One region of the Enterovibrio litoreus genome, then DNA from elsewhere that is predicted to be linked to it. Evidence: predicted binding sites of a transcription regulator. Region 1 holds the regulator's gene; each other region holds the start of a gene.

What was found. The regulator CRP, encoded in region 1, controls carbon source genes, mostly activating them, when cyclic AMP is high. The targets are predictions, from matches to a motif close to TGTGANNNNNNTCACA.
Region 2: cdd (cytidine deaminase) is a predicted target of CRP. The motif match lies at 4,524-4,539, and genes of this name have one in related genera.
Region 3: nagE (N-acetylglucosamine-specific PTS transporter subunit IIBC) is a predicted target of CRP. The motif match lies at 3,297-3,312, and genes of this name have one in related genera.

The regions. Positions count from the first base shown of each region.
Region 1 is NZ_CP166194.1:3,243,275-3,249,594, reverse strand. Features, by position in the region: gene astA (arginine N-succinyltransferase) at 1-826, shown strand, start outside; gene astD (succinylglutamate-semialdehyde dehydrogenase) at 836-2,293, shown strand; gene AB8599_RS14565 (DUF1338 domain-containing protein) at 2,356-3,150, shown strand; gene AB8599_RS14560 (hypothetical protein) at 3,208-3,408, opposite strand; gene crp (cAMP-activated global transcriptional regulator CRP) at 3,574-4,206, opposite strand; gene AB8599_RS14550 (OsmC family protein) at 4,443-4,850, shown strand; gene AB8599_RS14545 (phosphoribulokinase) at 4,982-5,851, opposite strand; gene AB8599_RS14540 (YheU family protein) at 5,922-6,140, opposite strand; gene AB8599_RS14535 (hydrolase) at 6,255-6,320, opposite strand, start outside.
Region 2 is NZ_CP166194.1:1,533,881-1,540,200, forward strand. Features, by position in the region: gene AB8599_RS06765 (hypothetical protein) at 1-208, opposite strand, end outside; gene AB8599_RS06770 (thiopurine S-methyltransferase) at 407-1,048, shown strand; gene purT (formate-dependent phosphoribosylglycinamide formyltransferase) at 1,172-2,347, opposite strand; gene AB8599_RS06780 (DMT family transporter) at 2,570-3,454, opposite strand; gene cdd (cytidine deaminase) at 3,577-4,464, opposite strand; gene AB8599_RS06790 (LrgB family protein) at 4,600-5,304, opposite strand; gene AB8599_RS06795 (CidA/LrgA family protein) at 5,304-5,651, opposite strand; gene AB8599_RS06800 (hypothetical protein) at 5,768-6,277, opposite strand.
Region 3 is NZ_CP166194.1:2,430,809-2,437,128, forward strand. Features, by position in the region: gene AB8599_RS10650 (beta-N-acetylhexosaminidase) at 1-1,576, opposite strand, end outside; gene nagE (N-acetylglucosamine-specific PTS transporter subunit IIBC) at 1,672-3,168, opposite strand; gene nagB (glucosamine-6-phosphate deaminase) at 3,434-4,234, shown strand; gene nagA (N-acetylglucosamine-6-phosphate deacetylase) at 4,250-5,386, shown strand; gene AB8599_RS10670 (ROK family protein) at 5,394-6,320, shown strand, end outside.

The DNA of each region.
Region 1 (6,320 bases):
AGATACCGAAACCGGAGAAGTCGCGGGCACGACGGGCATTGAAGCCGCCATTGGGATGGACAATCCCTTCTACAGCTACCACATCAGTAAAATCGTCCACCATTCGCGCAGACTCAATGTGCACAATGTGGTCGAGGTGCTGACCTTTGGCAATAACTACACCGGTGCGACTGAGATTTGTACCTTGTTCCTTCGTCCTGAGTATCGTGCAGGATTGAACGGCAAACTGTTGTCTAAATGTCGCTTTCTGATGTTGGCGCAGTTCCCGGAGAAATTTTCAGACGTGATCTTCGCAGAGATGCGCGGCGTGTCAGATGAAGACGGGAACTCGCCTTTCTGGGCATGGCTAAAAGAGCACTTCTTCTCGATTGATTTCACGCTGGCTGACTACCTGACAGGCACAGGTCAGAAAGGCTTTATCGCCGATTTGATGCCAAAGCTGCCGATTTACGTCAGTTTGTTGAGCCCAGAAGCACGGGCTGTGATTGGTCAAGTGCACGAAAAAACCCGCCCAGCACTGCGTTTACTTGAAAAAGAAGGGTTCACTTGCCGTGGCTACGTAGACATTTTTGATGCGGGCCCGACTGTTGAGTGTCTGCGTCAAAATATTGATTCCATTCGCCGCTCGTTCACCGCAAGAGTCAAGATTGCAGAGCACAGCAGTGCGCAGGATTACCTGATTTGTAACAGTGATTTCCAGAATTTCCGCGCCACGTCCGCCAAAATTGGCGTGGACGAAGAGCGCAATGAAGCGTTGATCAGCCAAGAAGTCGCCGATGCACTTAACGTCAAAAATGGCGATAACGTGCGACTCGTGTCTGTGTAGGAGTAGATGATGACACAATGGATTGATAACCAGCCTATCGCTGGTGATGGCGAGATGTTTGATTCACTGAACCCTTTTAACAGTGAGTCTATCTGGCAAGGAAAAGCGGCCACACCTTTGCAGGTGGAAGCCGCAGTGACTGCCGCGCGAGAAGCGTTTGTGACATGGAAGCATACCGCTTTGTCAGAGCGTCAGGCGCTGGTTGAGCGCTTTGCTCAGAAGCTAAAAGACAACAGCGAACACATGGCGCGAGTGATTGCTGAAGAAACGGGCAAGCCTTTGTGGGAAACGCGCACAGAAGCAGCGGCCATGGTGGGTAAAATTGCCATCTCACTGCGTGCTTATCAAGAGCGCACTGGTGAGCGCAGTAAAGACGTAGCAGGTACGCAAGCGGTATTACGCCATCGTCCATTGGGCGTGATGGCCGTCTTTGGTCCCTATAACTTCCCCGGTCATTTACCAAACGGTCATATTGTTCCTGCGTTGTTGGCGGGGAATACCGTGGTATTTAAACCTTCGGATCTCACACCGAAAACGGCGGAAGAAACCATTAAACTATGGATTGAAGCTGGGTTACCGAAAGGCGTGCTTAACATGGTGCAGGGCGGCCGTGAAACGGGCGAGGCGCTGGCACAATCTAAAGGCATCGATGGCCTTTTATTCACTGGTAGCGCAAACACGGGGCATATCCTTCATCGTCAATTTGCCGGAGAGCCGGGCAAAATGTTGGCGCTAGAAATGGGTGGAAACAACCCGATGGTGATTTCCGATCAATACGGCGATCTTGATGCCACGGTGTATACCATCATTCAATCCGCATTTATCAGTGCTGGGCAGCGCTGTACCTGTGCCCGTCGTCTCTATGTGCCGAAAGGCGAACGCGGCGACGCATTGCTTGCGCGTTTGGTTGAGATGACCAAAAACATCAAAGTGGGTGGCCAGTTTGATGAACCCGCCTCGTTCATGGGGTCACAAATCTCTGTTCGCGCCGCTGAAGGCATTCTTGCTGCGCAGGATAACCTTGAATCGCTGGGTGGGGAACCGCTTCTCAAAGCTCAGTTGCTGCATGATGCTGTGGTCACTCCAGGTATTATTGAAGTGAGCCAAGTCGCCCAATTACCCGATGAAGAGTACTTTGGCCCGCTATTGCAAGTTGTGCGTTATGACACGCTCGCGCAGGCCGTGACGTTTGCCAATGACACGCGCTACGGTTTGTCAGCAGGGTTAATTTCTACCGATGATGAAGAGTGGGCATATTTCCTTGACCATATTCGCGCCGGCATCGTTAACCGCAATCGCCAACTAACCGGTGCGAGTGGCGATGCGCCATTTGGTGGGCCGGGTGCGTCAGGCAATTTACGCCCAAGTGCATACTATGCCGCTGACTATTGCGCCTACCCGATGGCGTCAATGGAAGGGGAGGATGTGTCCTTACCTGATCAGCTCAGCCCTGGGCTGTCGTTGTAGCGATAAAACAGCAACAACCGATCACCAATAATAACTGCGAACACTCAATGTAGGAGGATGTGATGGAACGCGTTCAGGCTTTATTTGATGGGCTTTGGAAAGACTATATCGATAGGTTATGCCCGTCGGCGGCGAAAGTGCATGCGTTGTTGGAAGAAGGCACTCCGCTTCTTAATGACCACATTGCATTACGCACCTTCGCGCTCCCTAAAGTAGGGCTAGATCGCTTGGCTGCGCCGTTTATTGCGATTGGCTATGTCCCTATGGGGGAATACCATTTTAAAGCGAAGAAATTGTTCGCGCGCCATTATGAGCATCCTCACCCTGATGCACCTAAGGTGTTTATCAGTGAGCTTTTGGTAGGGCAGTGCTCCACAGAACTGCAACAGGCTGTTCGTGCCTTGGTTGATCAGGTAGATGACACGGCACTTAATGATCCCGCGTTCTTGTATAGTGGTCGTTTGTGGAGTATTGACACCGCAACCTATCAACAGCTCGCAGCGGAAAGTGAATATGCAGGTTGGCTGTCTGCTCATGGATTTGGCGCTAATCACTTTACGGTGAGTGTTAATCAGTTGAGTACACTTCATGAGGTGATGGAGGTGAACAAATTGCTGCGTGATTCAGGTTTTGCGATTAATGAATCTGGCGGTGAAGTGAAAGGGGATCCGCAAGTGCGTTTGGAGCAATCATCGACCATGGCCGATAAGGTGACGGTAAACTTCAGTGATGGCGATCTGAATATTCCAGGTGGTTTTTACGAGTTTGCAAAACGTTATCCGTTACCAGATGGCAGCCTGTATCAAGGTTTTGTTGAGGCTTCTGCAGATAAAATATTTGAAAGTACCGATCAGTAAGTCATCGTCCAGTGCTCAATCACTACTGCCCCTTTGAGGATTTTAGGGGAGTGCAGATTAGCTGGGTTCTGACAGTAAGCTTGAAGGCCATTCTTCGTGAGACGGCGGTACTGATTTTCGTCCGTCATCGCCGAGCATGCGTTGTAGATGATAGTGAGATACGCCAGTAAAACCCGTCAATTCGGTGCTGACTTGACCCCAAGGAACAAGAGCCGGTGTCGTGTTGGTATGACTAAACACTAGGTGTTCCATGTCCATATCGATGCTCCATCATCGCAAAAACGTTGCACGTAAATGTATACATGCTTTGCTTTGAAAGGTAGCACTGAGAAATGGGTTTTGTGGGAATTTTGGCGTGATAGTGATCAGGCTCAAACAAAAAAGCCACCGTAAACGGTGGCTTTCATTTCAAAGCAATAATGCTTAGCGAGTGCCGTAAACCACAATAGTTTTACCGTGTGCAGAAATGAGGTTCTGCTCTTCCAGCATCTTCAAAATACGACCAACGGTTTCACGTGAGCAACCCACGATTTGACCGATTTCCTGACGGGTGATCTTGATTTGCATACCGTCTGGGTGAGTCATAGCATCTGGCTGTTTCGCCAGGTTAAGCAATGTTTGCGCGATACGACCCGTCACATCTAGGAATGCTAAGTCACCTACTTTTTGGCTAGTGATTTGCAGACGACGAGCCATCTGAGAAGAAAGGCGCATCAAAATGTCCGGATTCACTTGAATCAGCTGACGGAACTTCTTGAATGAGATTTCAGCAACTTCGCATGGAGATTTAGCGCGAACCCAAGCTGTACGCTCCTGATCTTCCTCAAATAGACCAAGTTCGCCAATGAAGTCGCCCTGGTTGAGGTAAGAAAGGATCATCTCTTTGCCTTCTTCATCCTTGATAAGTACAGCCACAGAGCCTTTCACGATGTAATAAAGCGTTTCAGCTTTCTCACCAGCATGAATCAGCGTACTTTTTGATGGGTACTTATGAATGTGGCAGTGTGAAAGGAACCACTCTAGTGTTGGGTCTGTTTGAGGTTTTCCTGGAACCATATCTCTCATTTCCTCTGCAGTTGTTGCCTGATGAGTCTTCCTTAGCCCACCGTCCTGCGGCACAAGTCCGTGGGATAGCATAAAGTGTCAACCGTCAGGCTACAAGCTCTCTGTTTGAGTCATTGAGTTTATCCTTTTTCCAGCACGATTTCTTGATTTTGATATGGACTTCCCCCCCTATTAAAGGCTAAAAACGTGGACAAGATCACGACACTGAAAGTAAACAGGAGAAATAGATGCGAGCAAGCGTCAAGTGGTGCGGAAAAGAGACCTTCCTAGGACAATCGAATTCAGGCCATAGCATCGTCATGGATGGCAATGGTGGAGAAAAAGCGCCAAGTCCAATGGAAATGGTATTGATGGGAGCTGGTGGATGCAGCTCTGTCGACGTGGTTGCAGCGCTTAAAGCGGCTAATCAAGCAGTATTATATTGTGAAGCTGAACTTACTGCTGAGCGCCGGGAGCAAGCACCGCGCTTGTTCACCCATATCAATATTCACTTTGTGGTGACAGGGACTGCGTTGGATGAAGCATTGGTGGCTTCTGCGGTTAAAGACAGCCTAGAGAAATACTGCTCGGTGTGTTTGATGCTGGGTGCCGGTATTGAAATGACCCACTCTTATGAGATTCGTGAAGCGGCTTAATGGCGTGTTTGCGGTTTTGTTGGAAGTGACTATAAAACAAAGGAGGGCACGACCTCCTTTGTTTTGCTATTAACTGTTTATCAATGGGTTGCCAAGATCTTCATACAAGAAAAGGGGAGGCTCTCGCGGGTTTAGCTTATCTTGCCTGTTTCAATTAACTGCTGAATAAGCGGTTGGATGATCAACTCCATGGCGAAGCTCATTTTGCCCCCAGGCACAACTAAGGTGTCATGTCGTGACATGAAAGAGCCTTGGATCACGGCCAGCAAATAAGGGAAATCCACTTTCTTGATGCCGCGAAAACGTATGACGACAAAACTCTCATCGAGGCTTGGAATGCCTTTGGCGTTGAGTGGGTTAGAAGTATCAACCGTTGGGACGCGCTGGAAGTTAATGTGTGTGCGACTAAACTGCGGCGTGATGTAGTTAAGATAATCGTCCATTGATCGCACGATAGAATCCATCACAGCCTCTCGCGAGTGGCCGCGGTCGCGCGTGTCGCGAACAAATTTCTGAATCCATTCAAGGTTCACGATCGGCACCATGCCAATGAGCAAATCAACATGCTGAGCCACGTTAATTTCGCCGTCGGCAATACCACCGTGAAGCCCTTCATAGAACATCAAGTCGTTATTCTCAGGCAAATCTTGCCATGCTGTAAACGTACCTGGCATTTGGTTATAAGGCACGGCTTCATCAAAGGTATGTAAATAGCGGCGGAATTTTCCCGTACCGTGTTTACCATATTCATCGAAGAATGATTCGAGCCTTGGGAAATCATTGGCTTGAGGGCCAAAATAGCTGATGTGCCGTCCTTGCTCTCTGGCCTTGCGAATTTCAACGTCCATTTCCGGACGTGTAAAACGGTGAAAGCTGTCGCCTTCAACCCAGGCAGCGCGGATGTCCATCATATTGAATATCTTCCGAAATGCGTCGGAAGTGGTAGTAGTTCCTGCCCCAGATGAACCGGTGACTGCAATAATAGGGTGTTTTGCAGACATGACAAACCCTGTCAATTTTTAAAATGATGTCAAACAATTAACAGGGAGTGACGTCTTGGTCAAGCAGACGTTAAGCGCCAAGTGATCGCGCGTGTTTGATATCGACCGTTTCGTGCAACTCAGAATAGACCACCATGGCTTCTTTGTTCTTGAGCAGGGCATAGACCTGCTCGACTTTTTCATCGAAGCTGGCTTCTTGCTCACCATAGTCTGTGCCTTCGCGCAGAACAAAGTGCTCAACCAAGTTTTTCAGGGTCTCTTCTGGGATTTCTTGCCAAGGGATGATCATCGCGATACCTACAACATAAAACGGTGGCGGAAGGTGGCATTGTACACCTATATTCTCGAGCTACCTCAAGATGCTTGTTCAGCGAAAGCTTGTTCGGCGATTGGCTCATTGTGGTTATTTTAAGTGCTGGGCCAACCAGCGTGGCACTTCTTTCTCAAGCCAGAACTCTGGTGCATTGAG
Region 2 (6,320 bases), 1.7 Mb from region 1:
GCAGGTAAGCCAATTCACTCATATTGTTTTGATATACGCAAACTGACACGAGATTTCCCAACATCGTATTGTTGGACGACAGGGTGTTTGAGATGGCTTCATGGTAACTCCTGCTGCCGGCCGCAATACGTGCGTAATGTTGGCGAACCGCAGATCGAGAAAGGTCTGAATGAGATACTGAATGAGGCGTTGCATAGGATTGTTTCATCTCAAAGTCCTGTTTATATATCCAATACTGTATGTGTATACAGTAGTTATAAATTAGTCAAAAAACAATAGGAATAACGAAAACATCGAGACGCTGATCACGAATATTGACGATTTGGACATGATAAAAATGAGTTTATGTGGGTCGATGGCGTTGTTAAAATCGACACACAATCGAAATACATAATGAGATCTGAATATGGATCAGGAATTTTGGCATAGTCGCTGGGCAGAGAATCGCATCGGTTTTCACCTGACGGATACGAACCCTGTGTTAACCAAGTATTGGTCTGCGCTGAACCCAAAGCGTGAAGAAGCGGTATTTGTCCCTCTGTGCGGAAAATCGGTGGATCTTGGCTGGCTAGCAACCCAGCACAATGATGTTGTTGGTGTGGAGTTGAGTGAGATTGCCGTACGTGCATTTTTCTCCGAGCACCTCTACACGCCCCTTGTTACCGCGATCAGCCCAATCATGAAACTCTATCAGTTTGATGAGGTTTCCATATATAGCGGCGATTACTTCACCGCACCATTGGATACTTATCCGCTGATTTACGATCGTGCAGCATTGATTGCTATGCCTCAAAGTATGCGAAAGCGATATGTCGATAGGCTTATTTCGTTACTGCAACCGGGTGGCAGAATCTTGTTGGTGACCCTTGATTACCCACAAGATCAAATGGACGGCCCTCCTTTTAGCGTAACCGCAGAAGAAGTGATGTCACTGTTTGACGGCTATAAAATGACGAAGTTAGCACGAGACGAAAACACGGCTCGTCCACCGAAAGGGCAGCCGGCAACGCATTTTGTTGAAGAGGTGTGGTTGATCGAGTCGGTGTAAAATGGAAACACGTTTTCTGCACCCTCGTGCAACGCGTGTTCGTCTCCAAAAAAAGCAGCCACCCATTAGGTGGCTGCTTAGTTTTAATCATGCATATCTGAGCGATTTGCTCGTATGAGGCATTTAGAAATCAATCTTAATGGAAGACGCGGCAGTGATAGCTTTGTTTACCGCGACGTCTGTATCTGATCCTCTTGCCAGAGCCACGCCAAGGCGACGGCGGCCGTCGATGTCAGGCTTACCAAAAAGACGAACTTGCGTATCAGGGTAGCGAAGCGCTTCTGTGAGACCACTAAAACTGATATTGCTAGATGTGCCTTCACCCAACACCACAGCAGAAGCGGAAGGGCCATACAAGTTAATGGCATGAATAGGCAAACCCAAAAACGCACGCACATGAAGTGCAAACTCAGAAAGGTCTTGCGAAATCAGCGTCACCATACCGGTATCGTGTGGGCGAGGTGACACCTCACTGAACAGCACTTCATCTCCTTTTACAAAAAGCTCAACACCAAACAAGCCATAGCCGCCTAGCGCAGCCACGACTTTTTTCGCCAATGCTTCTGCAGCCTGACGTGCCTTATCACTCATGGCTTGTGGCTGCCATGATTCGCGGTAGTCGCCGTCTTCTTGGCGATGGCCAATGGGCGCACAGAAATGGATGCCGTCTGTGGCACTGATGGTCAGCAGGGTGATTTCATAATCAAAGTCGACAAAGCCTTCGACAATCACGCGTCCACGTCCTGCGCGACCGCCTTCTTGTGCATAGGCCCATGCTTTCTCAATGTCAGCCGCTGTTTTCACCACGCTCTGTCCTTTGCCGGATGAGCTCATGACAGGTTTTACGACACATGGCATACCAACCGATTCAATCGCAGCGTGAAATGCCTGTGACGTGTCAGCAAAGGCATAGGGAGAGGTGGCGACGCCAAGCTCTTCGGCGGCAAGGCGGCGAATGCCTTCACGGTTCATGGTGAGCTGAGTTGCGCGAGCGGTAGGGATGATGTTCACACCTGTTTTTTCAAGCTCAACGAGGCGATCAGTGGCAATCGCCTCGATTTCAGGCACCACGTAATCTGGTTTTTCTTGTGCAATGATGGCCGCGAGAGCATCACCATCGAGCATATCGACAACATGGCTACGATGTGCAACCTGCATGGCGGGTGCATCTGCGTAACGGTCGCACGCGATGACTTCAATGCCGAGACGTTGGCACTCAATAGCGACTTCTTTACCTAGCTCACCAGAGCCCAACAGCAGGACGCGTGTAGCGCCCGGACGAGTGGCTGTTCCAATCATGATTATCTTCCATCAATGCAATTAACTGCTGATGATTTTACCTTAAGCAAACGTTTGCGCAAGCGTTTGCCCTTGTGTTCTTAAAGGTTTTAGGAAGATTGAACCAAGTGAACGGTTGATGGGTGAGGAGCGATTGAGGGAGGTGACTTAGGCATACCGATTTGCAGTGAATTGGGCCGATAGAAGTTGAACCGCCACCGAAAAAGGCGGCGGTTCTTGAAACTAACTATTTCTGCCTTTTCGTGTTTCCCAATGGGTGATAAAGAACACAGCAGCGACGATGATGGCAGCGCCGAGCCACAGGCGACCCGGTGGCACCCAGCCAAAGACCAAAAAGCCAAACAACACATTCAAAGGCAGTTTGGCATTGTCAAAAGGCTGAACGAATGACGCATCCGCAGCGGCATACGCTTTGGCAATAGCCCATTGAGCAACAGCAGTCAGCAGGCCTGCACCAAGCAACATTAGCCACACCATTTCTCCTTTTGGCATTGTCCAATCTGGAATCGCTAGCAAGATGTTAAACGGCGTGATAAGCAATAGCAGGTAAACCACCATGGTGGTGGGTGAGTCGTTGTGGGAGAGTTTTTTTACCATCAAAGAGTATGTGGCCCAGAAGAAGGCAGCACCGACCGGTAGCATGGTTGCCCAGCTAAAATCGTCTGACCATGGCTCAAGAATGATCATTGCCCCTACAAAACCACTGAGTGTGGCAAGCCAACGGGCAGGGCCAACACGCTCACCTAAGAACAAGCCTGAACCAATTGTGGCAAACAGCGGGGAGGTCATCAGCAATGCAATGCCTTGCCAAATCGGCACGGGATAGGCGAGTGCCCAAAGCCAAAGTTGGATACCAATGACTGAGAAAAACACGCGCAAGCAGTGCATGCCGAGATGATCGGTTTTAAGTGCTTGGCGAATCCCCATGCTTCTGAGCCAAGGGATCATGACAATCAGTGCGATGAAGTACTGAACAAAGGCAACCGTGGTGGAAGGGAGTTGCATTTTGAAGCTGACGTATTGCGCTAGGCTGTTGATCATCGCAAAGCAAACGCCAGCGGTGAGCATCCAAGTGGCGCCAAGAATGGGATTGTGAGATTGGCTCATGCGTTTACAGAAATTAGGAAAAGTGACGTGATAGTAGCGAACTTTTTCAGCCGGGTATAACGAAAACGCCGGCGATACCCGGCGTTTTGCAATGTTATGACGATAAACACACCAACTGGGCGTTAAATGGCCAGATAACCCAAAGGGATGTCAGGATTTAGGGCTTCTAAAACCGCTTGGGTGTCTTGCAAGTGGCTGATCACCGCATTGGCTCTTTCTACTAAAACAACGTCTTGGATGTCTTTCAATGCGACATCGGCCAAGTTCATGGCAATGAGCGCAACTTGAAGCGGAGGAAGGCTAGGGTTGAATGCGGCATTTTCTGCGTACATGCCTGAGAATACGTTTCCATGAATGTCTCGAATCGCTGCACCGCTTAAATTGTGGGAATACGGGGCATGGCTGCGATTGGTTGCGCTAACAGCAGCCTGAATCAGTGCATCATCTTCTTCAGCTGTCAGGCCATGATTGACAGGCACCAGTAATGGTTGCTCGATACCGAGATCAATCGGGCCAAACGGCTCAGGCAGGTATTCATGCAATAACTTGGCGTCGCGATCGGGCAGTTGAATGTTTAGCGTATCTGCGCCATTGATTTCATTCATGAACTGGCGGCAGTGCCCGCAAGGACTGTAATTGATGGTGATGTCTTTAAGCGAAGATTCACCCTTCAACCAAGCATGGCTGATAGCGGATTGTTCGGCGTGAACGGATTGGTTTAATTGTACACCTTCAAATTCCATGTTCGCACCGAAGTAGAGACGACCTGAAGCGCCACGTGCTATTGCGCCAACATAGAATTTGGAAATTGGGGCAATTGAATAGGCCGCAGCAACAGGCAGCAAGGCAACCCGCAGATCTTTATCTGCCAGGCCTGACACTTCAAGCAAGTTTTCATATTCTTGTTCGCTGATCGTCGCATCAAACTCTGGAGAGGCACAGAGTTGTTCCATGGCCTCTTTTAGCGGTGAGGAAAGCGTGGCAATCGCCTCTTGAATGCTAACTCGCATGTTTGCTCCAAGTGTTGTTGTATGGGGACTCATTTTACGAGCAAACTCAGACCATTTAACGTGATCATTGTCACTTTAATGATGCAATTAACTTAGTTATTACATAATTATAAGTGACCTCACATGAATTCGATTTCATTTGATACAGGTCATCATTGAACTACAATTAACAAATAACTCAATGACATAGAACACGAAGGGGGCAAGAATCGTCGTCATGATCCCGCATATCACTAATGCCAGTGAACTTAAGGCCCCTTCTTGGTAGTGCGTTTCTGCCGCTTTTGCTGTGCCTATGGCATGAGAAACTGCGCCAATGGACAGGCCTCGTGCAAGAGAGGATTTAATTTTCATCATGTTAAGCAAGGGGTAGCCGATCAGCGCACCGAAAAGCCCTGCGACGACAACTAGGGCCGCAGTTACTGCTGGGATGCCACCGATGTGTTGTGCTGTGCTGAGTGCAAATGGCGTAGAGATGGATTTCGGCAAGACGGAAGCCGCAATCTGTAAATTCCCTCCTGCTAATAACGCAAAAGCCGACCCGAGTGTCATCGAGAGCAAACTCGCGGCAAGACATGCGAGCAATATAATTTTCCAATGACGTTTGATCACGTGCATCTGCTCATACAGTGGATACGCCAGTGCAATCACCGCAGGGCCAAGCATGAAATTGATGATTTTGTTCTGATCAAAATATTCTTTGTAGGTATTGCCTGAATAAATCACCATTGGCATCAGCACAAGCAAGCTGATCAGCAAGGGATTAAAAATAGGATGACGCAGCTTTAAGGCGATATGACGGGCGATGAAGTACACCACAATGGTTGCTAAAAGCCACATTAGTTCTCATCTCCATGATACGTATCGAGAGTCTTAGCTACGATAATAAGCACAACGACCGAGCTCAATATTGTGGCGCCTAATAACGGCATTGAATCGCTGATCAATAAGTGAAAATGATCCATTAGCCCCATGCTGGCAGGGATAAAAAACAAGGGCATGATGGTGATAAGCACTGTGCAAGCATCTTTGACCCAGCGACCAGGTATGATGCCGGTTGTCAGGCTCACAAAAAGCAGCAGCATGCTAATGACACTGCTGGGTATGGGAAGATGTAGCAGTTGGGTCAATAAATTACCCACTAGGGTATAGAGCGCAATGAGTGCGAAGCCGAGAAGATATTTCACGTCGAAGCCCCTGAAAGAAAGTCGTGAGACTATTCTAGTCTGAGCGCTGCATGAAAATCTTGTTCAAAACGCAGTAATTGCCGTCATTGCACACTAGTTAGGCAAGATGGACGGTGTTACATCAGATAGACAATCGTAGCAGCCGCCCCAAGCACTGATAAAATCACCCCAGTCACGATGGGCATCAGATTACGCTTTGCCTGCACTTCTTGAACGGGCTCATCAATGTGGATGTCGAGAGGGTCAGGCTCTGAAGGATTTGGAACCGTTTCAGCTTGTCGTTGATACGTTTTTTGCGGTAAAGCGACGCGATAACCGTGATCGCCTACCACATCGAGCGGAAGCACCTTTTCACCATGGCGATAAGACTTGGCAAGCAGCGAACAAAGGCTATTTTGGTGCTGAGAAAATGAAGAATCTGGCAACGATGTTGATGCATAGAGAACGCGTGCAGAAAGCACCTCGCCCGCATGGTAACAAAGCATTTCCAGCAAACGACACTCTTCATAGGTGAGCATGCTTACTGTCCGGTCTTGCCAATACAAGGAACGGCTTTCTGGCTCGAAATCGACATCAGAAAAGCGGTAGCACCGACTGTTTACCTTCGTGACCATTGTGTCATCCACCTCACTATCTCTTATAAGAAAAGTGTGGACTCAAATCACAAAA
Region 3 (6,320 bases), 810 kb from region 1:
TAACTTCGGTGATCACTTTGTCCACGAAGTTCACTGATGAATCCATGCATGGGTTGATGAAGCTGCGCTTGTCATACAGCTGAACCGTCGTCACATTTGATGTATCCAAAGGATCCATCAGACGGAACTCTTCTGCTTTGGCAAGATCGCCTTGCTCTACATACTTGGTGTAGCGTGCTTCCATAGAAACAACGGCTGCACGTGAGTGAGCTGGCATATCGATTTCTGGGATCACTTCAATACCGCGTGCTTTCGCATGACGCAGAATTTCCATGTAATCGGCTTTAGAGAAGAAACCTGAACCGAAGTTTTCAGTTGTTGGGCCCGAACCCAACTGTGGCAGCAGACATGAGGTTTCAGACAGATCGTGACAACGGTTTGCACCTACGTCAGTCAGCTCTGGCAAGCCAGGGATCTCTAGACGCCAGCCCTCATCGTCTGTCAGGTGAAGGTGTAGTTTATTCAGCTTGTAAGCTGCCATCTGATCAATGGTACGCAACATCGCTTCTTTTGAATGGAAGTTACGCGCGACATCAACCATCACACCGCGGTAATCAAAGCGAGGTGCATCTTCAATCGCAACCCAAGGCAGCATGCCACTGTCGTCTTTGTCCATCAGTGCCATCAGTGATTGCAAGCCGTAGAATGCACCTACACTGTCAAAGCCAAGCACATCAACACCGGCCGCATTCACCGCTAGCTTGTAAGCACCCGATACCGCTTCTTCGCCGCTAAACGCTTTCGCATCAACATTGATATTCAGTGCGATATCACCGTCTACGTTGACACCCAAAAGCGCTGCACGATCTTCAAATGCCGCCAATTGGTCAGCATCTAGAGCATTGTTCGTCACGGCAAAGCCAGACGTGACATGCAGAGCGCCACGCATTTGCTTGATTTTCAGTGGTGTTGGGATAATAGATGCTTCAATCGCGCTATTCGACAATTGCGCTACATCGCTGTTTTTTGCAAAGCGCGAGGCTGCGGTCGCCAATATGTTGTTGTCTTCTGGTGTACGCTTCCACTTGTCACCATCAATCTCAGCAACAAATGCGTCGACGTTTTCCGTGTTCAGTGACTTGATGACTTTTGGCTCTGCATCTCCCACAACCACATAGGCGCGTGGCATGAAGTCAGTTTCAAACAGTGTCCAGTACTCTTGAATTAGGGGTATTTCAATTTTCTCACCCGCCGCGAAACCGACGAAGGACGCCGTTGGCGTCAGTTCATACAGGTCACCCGTCAAGTGCTTGATGGTGAAGTCTTCGTTTTCAACATCAAGGATGACACGAATGCTGTGCAGGTAGATTTTCCAATCGTTACCCGTTACTGCTTCACCATCATTCACCACGGTCATCAGGATCTTGTTACAAGATGCCCACTCTGCACCCATTTCCTGACATGCCATACCATCCTGAGCGCCAGTGTTGGTCTGAATGTTGTAGCTTATGTCCAACTGAGAAGCCAACGCATCAACCGTTGCTTGTTGTGCAGAGCCAGAAGGCAGAATGCCACAACCAGCAAGACCGGCGGCAACCGCTGCAGATAAGAATCCAATCTTAAATGTCTTATTCATATACGTATTTCCCTACGATTTGGCCGAATTCGGCCCAAAAAAAGCCGACCCCGCTAAGGGCCGGCTATATTGACTGTTTAGTCAGTATATTTTAATTAAGGCAGTTTGATTTCTGACAAATCTTCAGTTGTGCCAACTTTTTTCATTTCGCCAGCAACAATTTCTGCCAATGGACCCAAGATAACCTGAAGGTTATTGGTGCCCAATTTAACAACACCCATCGCACCCAGTGCTTTCAGTGTTTTCTCGTCGATCTGAGCGCCATCTTTAACAGTCAGACGAAGACGAGTAATACATGCATCGATAGTGGTTAGGTTGTCGTGACCACCTAGTGCTTTCAGGTACTGGCGAGCCAGGATACCGGTCTCTTTAGATGCTTCAACGCCATTTGATTCAGCGTCGTCATCTAGATCTTCACGACCAGGCGTTTTCAGGTTGAACTTAACGATCGCGGTGCGGAATACTGCGTAGTAGATACCGAAGAATACCAAACCTTGAACGATAAGCATGTACCAGTTAACAGCCAGCGGGTTACGTGTAGACAAGAACAAGTCAACAAGACCTGCAGAGAAACCGAAACCTGCAATCCACTGCATAGATGCAGCGATGTATACAGAGATACCTGTCAGCAATGCGTGAAGCACGTAAAGACCAGGTGCTAAGAACATGAACGAGAATTCTAGTGGTTCAGTCACACCGGTAAAGAATGATGCGAAACCAGCAGCGATCATGATAGATGCTACTTTCTCTTTGTTCTCAGGCTTAGCCGTGTGGTAGATAGCTAGTGCCGCACCTGGCAGACCAAACATCATGATTGGGAAGAAGCCCGCTTGGTACATACCTGTTACACCAACAGTTGCAGTACCTTCAGCTAGGGACTTAGCGCCACCAAGGAAGTTAGGAATATCGTTAATGCCTGCAACGTCGAACCAGAATACTGAGTTCAGAGCGTGGTGCAGACCAACAGGAATAAGAAGACGGTTAAAGAATGCATAGATACCTGCACCCAATTCGCCCATACCTTGAATACCTTCACCGAAGCTAACCAGACCACCATAAACACTTGGCCAAACGTACATCAGGATGAAAGAAACAATGATTGCAGCAAAAGAGGTAACGATTGGAACCAGACGCTTGCCAGAGAAGAACGCCAACGCTTTGTGCAGTTCTACGTGTGAGAAACGGTTGTACAGTTCCGCTGACATGATACCGACCAAGATACCAACAAATTGGTTCTGGATCTTACCGAAAGCCGCTGGAACAGCACTTGGGTCAATGTTTTGAATTTGAGCAACAGCACCTGGCGACAGTAACGTAGTCACTACGTACATACCAACCAGACCGGCTAGCGCAGCAGCGCCGTCTTTGTCTTTAGACATACCATAGGCAACACCTACAGCAAACAGCCAAGACATGTTATCAATGATTGCAGCGCCTGCTTTGATCAAAAATGCCGCCAGAACGCTGTTTGCGCCCCAACCGGTCGGATCGATAAAGTAGCCGATACCCATTAGGATTGCAGCTGCAGGAAGCGTGGCAACGGGTACCATTAACGCTTTACCTACTTTTTGGAAATAACCGAGAATATTCACCTGTGTTCCCCCTATAGTGGTTCTTTCTCAGAGTTGTAATGACAACATGGGACTTTTTTTACTATCCAATGTGAGTCAGGTGGAGTTTATTCCATTAATTTCGCCCCGCAAATTAAAACAGGTGCAATTGTGATTTTTGTCACTCAAAACGATACGAGATCCTGTTTTTTGCTAGCGCCATCATAAAACTTATTTTATGATGAAAACTAAGATACAAATCCACTATGCTGTATAGTCTGAATTTGAATTAATTAAGAGGTGTACCGTGAGACTTATCCCTTTACAAACCGCACATGAAGTAGGCTTTTGGTCAGCGCGCTATATTGTTGATAAGATTAACAAATTTGCTCCAACTGAAGATCGTCCGTTTGTTCTGGGTTTGCCGACTGGTGGCACCCCACTGAACACCTATAAGCAACTGATTAATCTTCATAAGCAGGGCGAAGTAAGCTTTAAAAACGTCGTCACGTTCAACATGGACGAGTACTGTGGTATCCCAGCAGATCATCCAGAATCTTACCGCAGCTTTATGTTCAATAACTTCTTCAATCATATTGATATTAAAGAAGAAAACATTAACCTTCTGAACGGCAACACTGACGATCATGAAGCAGAATGCCAACGTTACGAAGAGAAGATTAAATCTTACGGTCGTATCAACCTATTCATGGGTGGCATTGGCAACGACGGTCACATCGCATTTAACGAGCCAGCATCGTCACTTTCATCACGTACTCGCATCAAAACCTTGACGGAAGATACGCGTATTGCTAACTCTCGTTTCTTTGACAATGACATCAACCAAGTACCTAAACACGCACTGACTATTGGCGTAGGTACCTTGCTTGACGCAAAAGAAGTGATGATTCTGGTTACTGGCCACAACAAAGCGCTTGCTCTGCAAGCCGCGGTTGAGGGTTCAGTGAACCACCTATGGACAGTTTCTGCGCTTCAACTGCACCCTAAAGCACTGATGGTATGTGACGAACCGTCAACCGCTGAACTGAAGGTGAAGACAGTGAAGTACTTCCATGAGCTAGAAGCTGAAAACATCAAAAACCTGTAAGGTAAGGAAGTATTCATGTACGCACTGATTAACTGCCGAATTTTTACTGGTAGCGAAGTGCTGGATAATCATGCTGTCATCGTTGATGGTGGCCTGATCCAGAACGTTTGTCCTGAAAGTGAATTGCCAGAAGGCATTGAAACTCGCTCACTTGACGGCGCATATCTGAGCCCTGGCTTCATCGACCTACAACTTAACGGTTGTGGCGGTGTGATGTTCAACGACGAAGTGACTGCAGACACTATCCACACGATGCATTTGGCCAATCTGAAGTCTGGCTGTACTAGCTTCTTGCCAACACTGATCACGTCTTCTGACGAAGACATGCAGGCGTCAGTCAGTGCAATTCGTGACTACCAAGCAAAATATCAGCATCAAGCTCTTGGTCTGCACCTTGAAGGTCCATACCTCAACGTTGCCAAAAAAGGCATTCATAGCGTGGATTACATTCGCCGCTCTGATGACGCAATGATCGATTTCATTGCAGCCAATGCGGACGTAGTAACGAAAGTGACACTGGCACCTGAGCTAACGCCAGCGGCGCATATTCGTCAACTGGCTGATGCGGGTATTGTAGTATCAGCAGGCCACACCAACGCAAGCTATGTCGAAGCCCGTCAAGGCTTTAAAGCGGGTATCACCTTTGCCACTCACCTGTTCAATGCGATGACGCCAATTGCGGGTCGTGAGCCAGGTATGGTTGGCGCTATCTACGACACGCCGGAAGTTTATACGGGTGTGATTGCAGATGGTTTCCACGTTGATTATGCAAACATTCGCATTGCCCACAAATTGAAAGGCGAGAAACTGGTTCTTGTTACTGATGCAGCAGCGCCTGCAGGAGCAGACATGGATCACTTTATTTTTGTAGGTAAGAAAGTATATTACCGAGATGGTAAGTGTGTTGATGAAAATGGCACACTTGGCGGTTCGGCATTGACCATGATTGAAGCAGTACAAAACTCTGTCGAACATGTAGGCATCGCTTTGGATGAAGTGATCCGCATGGCAACCTTGTATCCAGCACGAGCAATCGGCGTGGACAACAAGCTAGGGGCTATCAAGAATGGATATGTCGCTAACCTGACCGTGTTTGATCGCGATTTCAATGTCAAAGCGACTGTAGTTAACGGCGAATATACATTGAATTAGGACATTTATGACAGGCGGACAAATTGGTAACGTAGATCTGGTTAAACAGTTGAACGGTGCCGCCGTTTATCGACTTATCGACCAACAAGGCCCGATTTCTCGAATCCAAATTGCTGATGTGAGCAGTCTTGCTCCAGCAAGTGTTACCAAAATTACCCGCCAGTTGCTTGAGCGCGGCCTAATCAAAGAGGTCGCGCAACAAGCGTCCACAGGCGGTCGACGAGCCATCTCGCTGACCACCGAATGCGCCCCTTTCCATTCCCTTGCTGTGCGACTCGGCCGTGACCGCATCGAGCTCACGCTGTTCGACTTGTCGGGCAAGCCTCTGGCCGAGCACGACGAACCGTTCCATTACCCTAATCAAGAGACGCTCATTGAAGGTCTTCTCTATCACCTTCATAGCTTCCTCGCCAGCCAGCAAGACATTGTCAAAGAACTGATTGCCGTGGCGATTTCGCTACCCGGCCTCGTCGATGCCGAAACAGGTATCGTCGAATACATGCCACATATTGCCATCGACAAATTACCGTTAAGTGACTTAATTCGTGACGAATTTGGTGTGCAATGTTACATCGGTAATGACACACGCGGTCAGGCATTGGCAGAACATTATTTCGGGGTGAGTAAAAATTATTACGACACCCTGCTCGTTAGTGTTCACAATGGGGCAGGCGCCGGTATTATCGTTAACGGTCAGGTGTTCTTGGGCTATAACCGTAACGTTGGCGAAATTGGGCACATTCAAATCGACCCACTTGGCAAGAAATGCCAGTGCGGTAACTTTGGCTGCCTAGAAACGGTTGCGTCAAACCCCGCCATTATTGAACATGCGCAGCAACTGTTGGCTCAAGGTCATGAGAGTATGCTTCAAGGCAAAAAAGACCTTAATGTTTCTGACATCTGCCGCGCCGCTGTTGCTGGTGATGAGCTAGCA